Regions from separate parts of the Nonomuraea sp. NPDC049419 genome, predicted to be linked through region 2. Evidence: riboswitches for the same ligand, from Rfam matches in the RefSeq annotation. Region 2 holds a riboswitch; each other region holds the start of a gene.

Region 1 (3,262 bases), 800 kb from region 2:
CCCTGAGCGGCGTCAGGGGGCCAGCCAGCTCGCCGTCGGCCAGCCCTCGCGCCGCCACGCGCTGTCCCAGAACATCCACTCGTACGCCGCCGCCCGCCCGTACGCCTGCGCCATCGCCTCGCGGGTGTCAGGGAGGGAGGCGACGGCGAGCCGGTCGGTGATGGCCTTGGCCCGCTCGACGGACGCGGCGAACTCGGGATCGGAGTAGGTGGAGATCCACTTCGCGTACGGATGCGCCGGGTCGTCGCCGGCCTTGGCGAGCAGTGCGGTGCCGACGTCCTGGTAGATCCAGAAGCACGGCAGCACCGCCGCCGCGATCACCGGGTAGGGCGCCGACAGGGCCGTGGCCTGCAGGAACGACGAGTACGCCAGGCACGTCGGCGAGGTCACGATGCCCTTGACGGCCGCGCCCAGCTCCTCGATGTAGCCGGAGTGCAGCTCGCGCTCGGCGACCAGCGCGGTGTGCGCGCTCATGGCCCAGAACGCCGCCTCGTCGGAGTCGTCGGCGCGGACGGAGGCCGCCGCCAGCGCCTTCGAGAACGCCTCCAGGTAGCGGGCGTCCTGCACCATGTAGAAGGCGAACGTCTCACGGTCGAGCGAGCCGTCGCCGAGTGCCGTCACGAAGGGGTGCTCGTGGATGGCGCGCATCAGCTCGGACGTGCGCTGCCAGATGTCATCGCAGAACATCGCGTCTCTTTCGCGAGAGGGGGGCCGGTTACCAGGCGTTGTGGAAGTGGTGGACGGGGCCGTGGCCGTGGCCGACCCCCAGCGAGTCGGCGGCGCGCAGCGCCTGCGTCAGGTAGTCCTTCGCGGCGCGCACCGCACCGGGCCAGTTGTCGTGGCGGGGCCGCAGCGCCGCGATCGCCGAGGACAGCGTGCAGCCCGTGCCATGGGTGTTGTGCGTCGGCACCCGCGGCGCGGCCAGCTCGATCGTGCCCTCGGGCGTGGCCAGCACGTCGACGCAGGTGTCGCCGTCGAGGTGGCCGCCCTTGAGCAGCACCTGCCGGGCGCCGAGCGCGCGCAGCCTGGCCGCCTGCGCGTGCATCTCGGGCAGCCCGCTCGCCTGCGGCTCGCCGAGCAGGTCGGCCGCCTCGGGCAGGTTGGGGGTGATGAGGTCGGCGCGCGGCAGCAGCGTGCGGCGCAGCTCGCTCACCGCGTCGGCGGGCAGCAGCCGGTCGCCGCTCTTGGCGACCATGACGGGGTCGAGCACGACGTAAGGCGGCCGGTACGTGTCGAGCGCCGCCGCCACCGCCTTGATCAGGTCGGCGTCGCCCAGCATGCCGATCTTCACGGCGTCGGCGGGCACGTCGGTGAGCAGGGTGTCGAGCTGCTGGGCCACGAACGCGGCGGGCACCTCGTGGATGCCGGTCACGCCCGTCGTGGTCTGCGCCACCAGCGCGGTGACGACCGTCATGCCGTACGCGCCGAGCGCGGAGAAGGTCTTGAGGTCGCCCTGGATGCCGGCCCCGCCACTCGGATCGGTGCCCGCGATGGTCAGGACTTTGGGAACGGCGTTCGCTGACATGACGTCCCTTCGCTAGTGCGAACTAGATCAGGTTCGACGGGTGTGATCTCAGCCCGGCTTTCCGGGCACCCCGCGTCAACGGCTCACTCTAACAGGCCGGGTTGTTGACCACACGTTCGAGTGTGGGCATCGTAGGGCGGGTGGCCGCTGACGAGACGCGCGACGGGGTCTCCCTGACCAATCTCGACCAGCCCCTCTTCGACGGCGCCGACGCCACGAAGCGGGACCTGGTCGACTACCTCGACGCGGTCGCGGGCCGGATGGTGCCCGTGCTGCGCGACCGGCCGCTCTCGGTCATCCGGGTCCGCCCCGGGCAGGAGCCGTTCATGCAGAAGAACCTGCCCAGATACGCTCCCGACTGGGTGCGGTCGGTGACCGTGTGGGCTGACTCCTCGCGGCGGCAGGTCACGTACGCGCTGTGCGACGACCGCAGGACGCTGCTCTGGTTCGCCAACCAGCGGGCCGTCGAATACCACCCGGCGCTCTACGCCGGTGAGCACCCCACGCACATGGTGCTCGACCTCGACCCGCCCGAGCACGACTCCTTCGCGCCGGCCGTCCGGGGCGCGCACCTCGTCAGGCAGGCGCTGGCCGACTGCGGGCTGGCCGGGGCCGTCAAGACCAGCGGGGCCAAGGGGGTGCACGTCTTCGTGCCCGTCGTGCCCGGCACCGCGATGGACGACCTGGCCGCCGCCACCCGGGCGCTGGCCGCCCGCGCCGAGCGGCTGGACCCGGCGCTGGCCACCACCGCGTTCATCAGGGAGGACCGCGAGGGCAAGGTGTTCCTCGACTCCACGCGGGCGGGTGGCGCGACGGTGGCGGCCGCCTACAGCCCGCGGATCCGGCCCGGCGTGCCCGTCTCGTTCCCCGTGGCGTGGGACGAGCTCGACGGCGTCCGGCCTGGCGAGTTCACCATCCGCACCGCTGTCGAGCGGCTGGGTGAGTCCGATCCGTGGGCCGAGCACATGCCGGAGCCGCAGGCGCTGCCCGCCGACCTCGTCGAGGAGGGGCACACGATCCCGGTGGCGCGCGTGCAGGCGATGCACGAGGGCAAGCGCCGCGCCCGCGCCCGCCGCGCCGAATAGCCGCCTGCGGCGCCGGGCTGCCTGCCCACGGCTGGCGGCGGATAAGTCCGGGGGAGGACTTCCACACCTTCCAGCCCTCGCCGCCCGGTGACGTCACCGCGCAGGTGCAGGGCGTGGACCTGACCCTGCCGCCGACCCCCGCGCCCACCTCGACCAGCGGTTGCGAGGAGGCGGACTTCGCCGGGTTCGTGGCCGGAAACATCGCGCTCATCCAGCGCGGCACCTGCCCGTTCGCCCAGAAGGTACGCAACGCGGGCTTCGCGGGCGCGTCCGCGGTCATCGTCTTCAACGAGGGCCAGCCGGGACGTACCGACTCGACCCCGCTCGACCTCGGTGAGTGGCGGGCCGGCATCCCCATGCTCTACACCGACTTCGCGGTCGGCGCCGAGCTGGCCGCGAACCCCGGCACCACGGCCAGGGTCAAGGTGGACGCCACGCTCGTGCTCGGCAAGAACGACAACGTGATCGCCGAGTCCCGCTTCGGCGACCCGCGCAACGTCGTCATGGTCGGCGCGCACCTCGACAGCGTGCCGGAGGGCCCCGGCATCAACGACAACGGCTCAGGCACCGCCGCCGTCCTCGAGGTGGCAGAGGAGATGGCGCTCTACCCGGTCAAGCACAAGGTGCGCTTCGCGTTCTGGGCCGCTGAGGA
Region 2 (3,262 bases):
TTGAAGGCCACGGTGCGCCGGCCGCAGTCGGGGCAGGTGGCCGGGTTCATCGGGATGATCTCAGCGACCAGGATCCGCATGTTCGGGTTGCTGGCCCGCATCTGGTTCACCAGCGTGGTGAACGCGCCGAGGATCGTCGCGGGCGCGACGTTGCTCCACACGTCGTTGGTGCCCAGGTGCATGAGCACGACGTCGGGCCGGGTGGCCGAGAGCCAGCCGGGCAGCATGTTCTGGTTCGCGATGTTGGTGGCGAGATAGCCGCCGTGGCCCTCGTTGTCGCCGTCGTGCGCCACCCCGCAGCCCTGCGGCGGCAGCGTGCCGACGAAGTCGATGTTCGTGTGGCCGGCGCTCTGCAGCCGGTTCCACAGCAGGGCCCGCCAGCAGCCGGGGGAGCCGGTGATCGAGTCGCCGAGCGGCATGATGCGTACGGCCGCCGCCTCGGCCGGCGTGGTCGCGAACAGCACGGCCGCGATCACGGTCACCATTCCCGCCAGCACGGCGCCGATTGCGCGCATCGTCCGATCTCCCGTCGTCAGCCTGCGCAGATCGTAAGGAGCGGCAGGCGGAACGGGGAAGGAGGCGATGAGGACAGCGGGCGCCAGCTGCGGGGACGCATGTAACTTTCAGGCGGCGGCGCGCACCACCGCCAGCGGGCAGGGCGCATGGTGCAGCATGGCCTGGCTGATGGATCCGATGAGCATGCCGGCGAGCTGCCCGTGCCCGCGCGAGCCCACCACCAGCAGCTCGGCCCCGGCCGCCGCCTCCTTCAGCACGTCCACGGGATGCCCGTGCACGATCTCGGCGACCGCCTCGACGCGGGGATGCCGGGCGCGGTACGGCGACAGCGCCTCGTGCAGCGCCCGCAGATGGCCCTGCTCGCTCTCGGGGTCGGCCGGGCCGAAGCCGCCCGGCTGGGGCCAGGCCCACGCCTGGACCACCCGCAGCCGCGCCCCGCGCAGCTCGGCCTCGGCGAAGGCGAACTCCAGGGCCCGCTCGGCGCATTCGGACAGGTCGGTGCCCGCCACCACCTCGCCGGGCGTGGCGGGGCGGTCGCGGACGAGGACGACGTTCGTCTCGGCGTGCGCGACGACCCCGTACGCGACCGAGCCGACCAGCAGCCCGCGCACGCCGCCGATGCCGCTGCTGCCGACGACCAGCAGCTCGGCCTCGGCGGCGGCCTTGACCAGGGCCGCGCGGGGATCGCCGGGGAGCAGGACGGTCTCCACGCGCACCTGGGGCCGCTCGCGCAGCGCGCGGTCCTTCGCTGAGGTGAGCACGGTGCGCGCTTCCTCGCGCATCCAGCGCGCCACCTCGGCGTAACGGACGGGCTGGTCCTCCCCGCACACCCACTTGGGCACGACGTGCGCGACGGTCAGCGGCACCTGGCGCAGCACGGCCTCGGTGGCGGCCCAGCCGGCCGCCTCCAGGCCGGCGCGGGAGCCGTCCACACCTGCGATGATCAATTCGGCTCCTCAGGACGCGGTATAGCACTCCACCTCGGCGCGGCGGAACGACAGTCCCTTGGCCTCGGAGTCGCGGACGCACGCGCGCTCCGCCTTGCTGAGCTTGAGCGTGCCGCACACGGTCACGCCGGAGTAGGTACGGCAGTCGAGCGACGGATCGGTACGGCCGACGCGATAGAGCTCTCTGACGTTCGCGCGGCACTTGGCCTTACCGGTATCGGAGTAGCGGCACTGGGCCAGCAGGGTGTCGAACTGCTCCTGGCTGACCTCGTGCTGTTGCATGCCGTCCCCGGCGGCGGCGGTGGCGCCGGATGCGGCCATCACGACGAGTAGTCCTGCGACAGCGGCGATTCTCATCATGTTTCCCCTGATGGGGTCCGTACCGCTGAGAAGACCCGCCAAACCTTTTCGCCCTGGTTTGGGATCGCGCCTCGCGTGGGTACGATCACCGCCGTCCAACGCGGGAGCCCGGTGGAGACCGGGCTGAGAGGACGGCTGCCAGCCGCCGACCGCCAGAACCTGCTCCGGGTAATGCCGGCGAAGGGAGTTTGCGCGATGACCGACGCGCGCTTTTCCAAGATCTACAGCGGCGAGCTGCGGGTGCCGATGCGGCGGGTGAACCTGTCGAACGGCACGGCGGTGACGCTGTACGACACCTCGGGCCCGTACACCGACCCCTCCTACGAGCCCGACCTGCGGCGGGGCCTGCCGCGCCGCCGGGCCGAGTGGATCGAGGAGCGGCGGGCCGCCGGGCACCCGGTCACCCAGGTCGGCTGCGCGCGGCGCGGGCTGGTGACCAAGGAGATGGAGTTCGTCGCGGTCCGCGAGGGCGTCACGCCGGAGTTCGTACGGGACGAGGTCGCGGCCGGCCGGGCCATCATCCCGGCGAACGTCAACCACCCCGAGACCGAGCCCATGATCATCGGCCGCGACTTCCTCGTGAAGATCAACGCCAACATCGGCAACTCCGCGGTCACCTCCTCCATCGAGGAGGAGGTGGAGAAGATGACCTGGGCCACTCGCTGGGGCGCCGACACGATCATGGACCTGTCCACCGGCGACGACATCCACGAGACCCGCGAGTGGATCCTGCGCAACTCCCCGGTCCCGGTCGGCACCGTGCCGATCTACCAGGCGCTGGAGAAGGTCAAGGGCCGGCCTGAGGAGCTGTCGTGGGAGGTCTTCCGCGACACCCTGATCGAGCAGTGCGAGCAGGGCGTGGACTACGTGACCGTGCACGCGGGCGTGCGGCTCGCGCACGTGCCGCTCACCGTGCGCCGCAAGACCGGCATCGTCTCGCGCGGGGGCTCGATCATGGCCGCCTGGTGCCTCGCGCACCACCGCGAGAGCTTCCTGTACGAGAATTTCGCCGAGATGTGCGAGATCCTGGCCCGCTACGACGTGTCGTTCTCGCTCGGCGACGGCCTGCGGCCCGGCTCCATCGCCGACGCCAACGACGAGGCCCAGTTCGCCGAGCTGCGCACGCTGGGCGAGCTGACCGTGATCGCGCGCGAGCACGACGTGCAGGTCATGATCGAGGGCCCTGGACACGTGCCCATGCACAAGATCAAGGAGAACGTCGACCTGCAGCGCGAGCTGTGCGACGACGCCCCCTTCTACACCCTCGGCCCGCTCGTCACCGACGTCGCGCCCGGCTACGACCACATCACCTCGGGCATCGGGGCCGCCATGATCGGCTGGTTCGGCACCGCCATGCTCTGCTACGTCACGCCGAAGGAGCACCTCGGCCTGCCGGACAAGGACGACGTGAAAACCGGCGTGATCACGTACAAGATCGC
Region 3 (3,262 bases), on a different contig from region 2:
CCCGTACGGTGCTGCAGAAGACCATGGCGGTCCCCTACGGCACCACCACGACGCTGGAGGAGATCGGCCAGAGCATCGGCAGGCCGCGCGCGCTGCGCGCGATCGGCAACGCGCTGGCCTCCAACCCCGTCTGCGTGATCGTGCCCTGCCACCGGGTGCTGCGCGAGGACGGCGGGCTCGGCGACTACGCCGGCGGCGCCGCCGCCAAGCAGCACCTGCTCAACGTCGAGCAGCGCGCGACCGCTGGATGAGCCCGATGAGCAGCGTGACCAGCGCCGCCACCAAGGCGCCGCCGAGCGCGCCGTTCATCCACGGCTGACGCACGAAGCCGAGCGCCTCGCGCACGCCCGTCCAGAGCGCGTCCCACTGCGGGAAGGTCGGCGTCGAGGTGGTCAGCCAGTACGCGGCGAAGCCCAGCGCCCAGGGCACCAGCATCGACCAGCGCGACGGGGCGTCCTCGGCGGTGTTCCAGCCCTCGCCGCGGCGCAGCACGAAGTAGTCGACCGCGAGCACCGCGAACATCGGCACGAACACGGCGCCGATCACGCCGAGGAACACGCCGTAGGAGTTGACGTCCGCGAACAGGGCGATCACGACCGTCACCACGCCGATGGCGGTCGAGAGGATCCGCCGGTCCACCCGCGGCATGAGGTTCTGCAGCGACATCGTGGTCGAGTAGACGTTGGCGAAGGACTGGTCGGTCTCGCGCAGCACCAGGATGCCGAAGAACAGCGCGCCCAGCGGCACCGCGACGAACGGGCCGAACACCGAGGTCTGGTCGGCCAGCACGCCGTCCGCGCCCGCCAGGGCCACCGCGTAGACGCCGAGCCCCAGGCAGGCCACCTGGGCCAGCGTGTAGCCGCCGACCACGCCGGTGAACGCGGCGCGGCCCGACCGCGAGTGGCGGGCGAAGTCGGCCGCCATCGGCACCCACGACACCGACAGCGCGATCACGTAGTCGACGGCGGCGGGGAAGGCCGTCCAGCTCCCGCCCTCGGGTGAGGGGGCGTCGCGCAGGAAGAACACCGTGAACCAGACCATCGCCACGATGACGCCGACGGTGACGTAGCGGCGCAGCAGCCGGATCGAGCCGAGCGGCCAGACGGTCAGCGCCGTCGTCAGCACGCCCGCGACGAGCACCCACACCTGGTACGGCACCGACGGGAAGATGGCGCCGGCCCCCTTGGCGATCACCCACAGCTCGAAGGCGCCCCAGCCGATCATCTGGATGATGTTCAGCACGGTCGGGACGTAGGAGATCCTGGCTCCGAACAGCCCGCGCAGCAGCACCATGGCCGGCTTGCCGGTGCGCGTGCCCGGGATGGCCGACAGGCCCACCATGGCGGTGCCGATCAGGCTGCCCACCACGGTGGCGACCAGCGCCGCCGCGAGGGTGAGCGGCGCATTGCCCAGCGGGTCGAGCAGCAGCAGCGCTCCGGAGAAGCCGAGGAGGCTGACCCCGAGGTTGGCCCAGAGCGCGCCCTGATCGAGCACGCCCAGGGTCTTGGGCGCCTCGCCTTCGAGGGTCAGCGGAACTTCTTCGACGCCGTGCGACATCGCACACTCCCTACGCCGGCATTACCCGGACAGGTTCAGGCGGTCGGCAGCGGATGCATAGCTGCCCTCTCAGCCCGGCGACCCCGAGCTCCCGCGACGATCTGTAGTTTGCGCCCTTATTTTGCCTTAGAGAGGGTCAAATCGCCATAGTGGGCGACTTACGCCACAAAAGGCTCCTGGCCCGTCTCGCTGACCATCGGCTTCCGCGCGGCCTCCCACGACTGCATGCCGCCGCCGACGTTGACCGCCTCGCGTCCGAGCTGGTTGAGCCACGCGGCGACCTGCAGCGACCGCCCGCCCACCCGGCACACGACGTAGACCGTGCGGTCGCCGGGGACCTCCTCCACCCGGCCCTGGATCTGCGTCATGGGGATGTGGACGGCCTGCGGCGCGTGGCCCGCCAGCCATTCGTCCTGCTCGCGGACGTCGAGCAGGTAAGCGTCTGCGGGCACGGCACTGGCCTCGATCTCAGGAACGGTCATGACTCCATCATGGCGTGCCCGGGGCCGTGCACCGGACACGCCCAAGAGAGCACGCCCTACTTGAGCAGGCGGGACAGGCGCCGGTCGGCCAGCGGCTTGCCGCCGGTCTGGCAGGTCGGGCAGTACTGCAGCGAGGAGTCGGCGAACGAGACCTCCCTGATCGTGTCGCCGCACACGTCGCACGGCTGCCCCGCACGGTTGTGCACCCGCAGCCCCGACTTCTTCTCCGCCTTGAGGTCCTTCGCCGCGAGCCCGTGCGCCCGCTCGACGGCGTCGCGCAGCGTGGTCACGATGGCCTCGTGCAGGTCGGCGACCTGCGCGTCGGTCAGCGTCGCGGCGATCTTGAAGGGCGACATCTTGGCCGCGTGCAGCACCTCGTCGGAGTAGGCGTTGCCGATGCCGGCGATCACCTTCTGGTCGCGCAGCAGGCCCTTGATCTGGGTGCGCTTGCCGCCGACGATGCGCTTGAGCGCCTCGACGGTGAACGACTCGGCGAGCGGGTCGGGGCCGAGGGCGGCGATGCCGGGCACCTCGTCCGGATTTTTCGTGACATAGACGGCGAGGCGCTTCTGCGTCCCCGCCTCCGTCAGCTCGAACCCGGGCGCCAGACCCTCGTCGTCGGGCGCCAGCCGCACGCGTACGGCCAGCGGCCCCTTCCCCGGCCGCACCGGCTTGGCCCCCGACAGGTCGTCGCGCCAGCGCAGCCACCCGGCGCGGGCCAGGTGGATGACCAGGTGCAGCCCGTCGCAGTCGAGGTCGAGGAACTTGCCGTGCCTGCTCACGCCGGTGACGGTCAGCCCGCCGAGGGAGGTGACGGGCGGGTCGAACGTCTTGAGCGCCTGGATGGCCACCACGTCGATCCCCGCGATCGCGCGGCCCACGGCCCGCTCGCGCAGGAAGCCGGTGAGCGACTCGACTTCGGGAAGTTCGGGCATGCCCCCAGAGTACGGCCCGCACGGAACTGTCCCCAGAACGGCCGCCGTCGTGGTCACCACCGTGACGTGAGGCCCGTCAGCCGGCGTCCACGACCTCCTTGGGCACCGGCTTGTCCTCCTTCAGCGCGTTGAACAGCGCGAGCGCCTTCGTCCTGTCCCACTTGACCGCGTCACCGCTGGCCACGCGCTCCGTGCCGCCGAACGGCACCACCGTCGTCACCGGGCTGTCGCCCATGGCGAGCCCCAGCGACAGCATGTTGAACGCCCCGGTGCCCGAGTCGACCTCGA

Evidence for each region. Region 2 has a riboswitch for thiamine pyrophosphate ahead of thiC (phosphomethylpyrimidine synthase ThiC). Riboswitches for the same ligand answer to the same signal wherever they lie in the genome.
Region 1: it holds a riboswitch for thiamine pyrophosphate, as region 2 does, so the genes downstream of both, thiD (bifunctional hydroxymethylpyrimidine kinase/phosphomethylpyrimidine kinase) here and thiC (phosphomethylpyrimidine synthase ThiC) in region 2, are expected to answer to the same signal.
Region 3: it holds a riboswitch for thiamine pyrophosphate, as region 2 does, so the genes downstream of both, AB0K12_RS25900 (cytosine permease) here and thiC (phosphomethylpyrimidine synthase ThiC) in region 2, are expected to answer to the same signal.

What each region holds. Positions count from the first base shown of each region.
Region 1 is NZ_JBFAQB010000001.1:21,081-24,342, forward strand. Features, by position in the region: gene AB0K12_RS00125 (carbon starvation CstA family protein) at 1-6, shown strand, start outside; gene AB0K12_RS00130 (TenA family protein) at 13-687, opposite strand; gene thiD (bifunctional hydroxymethylpyrimidine kinase/phosphomethylpyrimidine kinase) at 716-1,525, opposite strand; TPP riboswitch at 1,513-1,608, opposite strand; gene AB0K12_RS00140 (ATP-dependent DNA ligase) at 1,666-2,610, shown strand; gene AB0K12_RS00145 (M20/M25/M40 family metallo-hydrolase) at 2,724-3,262, shown strand, end outside.
Region 2 is NZ_JBFAQB010000001.1:816,396-819,657, forward strand. Features, by position in the region: gene AB0K12_RS03790 (cellulose binding domain-containing protein) at 1-515, opposite strand, end outside; gene AB0K12_RS03795 (universal stress protein) at 624-1,463, opposite strand; gene AB0K12_RS03800 (hypothetical protein) at 1,473-1,823, opposite strand; TPP riboswitch at 1,914-2,026, shown strand; gene thiC (phosphomethylpyrimidine synthase ThiC) at 2,019-3,262, shown strand, end outside.
Region 3 is NZ_JBFAQB010000009.1:85,839-89,100, reverse strand. Features, by position in the region: gene AB0K12_RS25905 (methylated-DNA--[protein]-cysteine S-methyltransferase) at 1-251, shown strand, start outside; gene AB0K12_RS25900 (cytosine permease) at 220-1,557, opposite strand; TPP riboswitch at 1,547-1,662, opposite strand; gene AB0K12_RS25895 (rhodanese-like domain-containing protein) at 1,716-2,039, opposite strand; gene AB0K12_RS25890 (DNA-formamidopyrimidine glycosylase family protein) at 2,096-2,974, opposite strand; gene AB0K12_RS25885 (LCP family protein) at 3,051-3,262, opposite strand, start outside.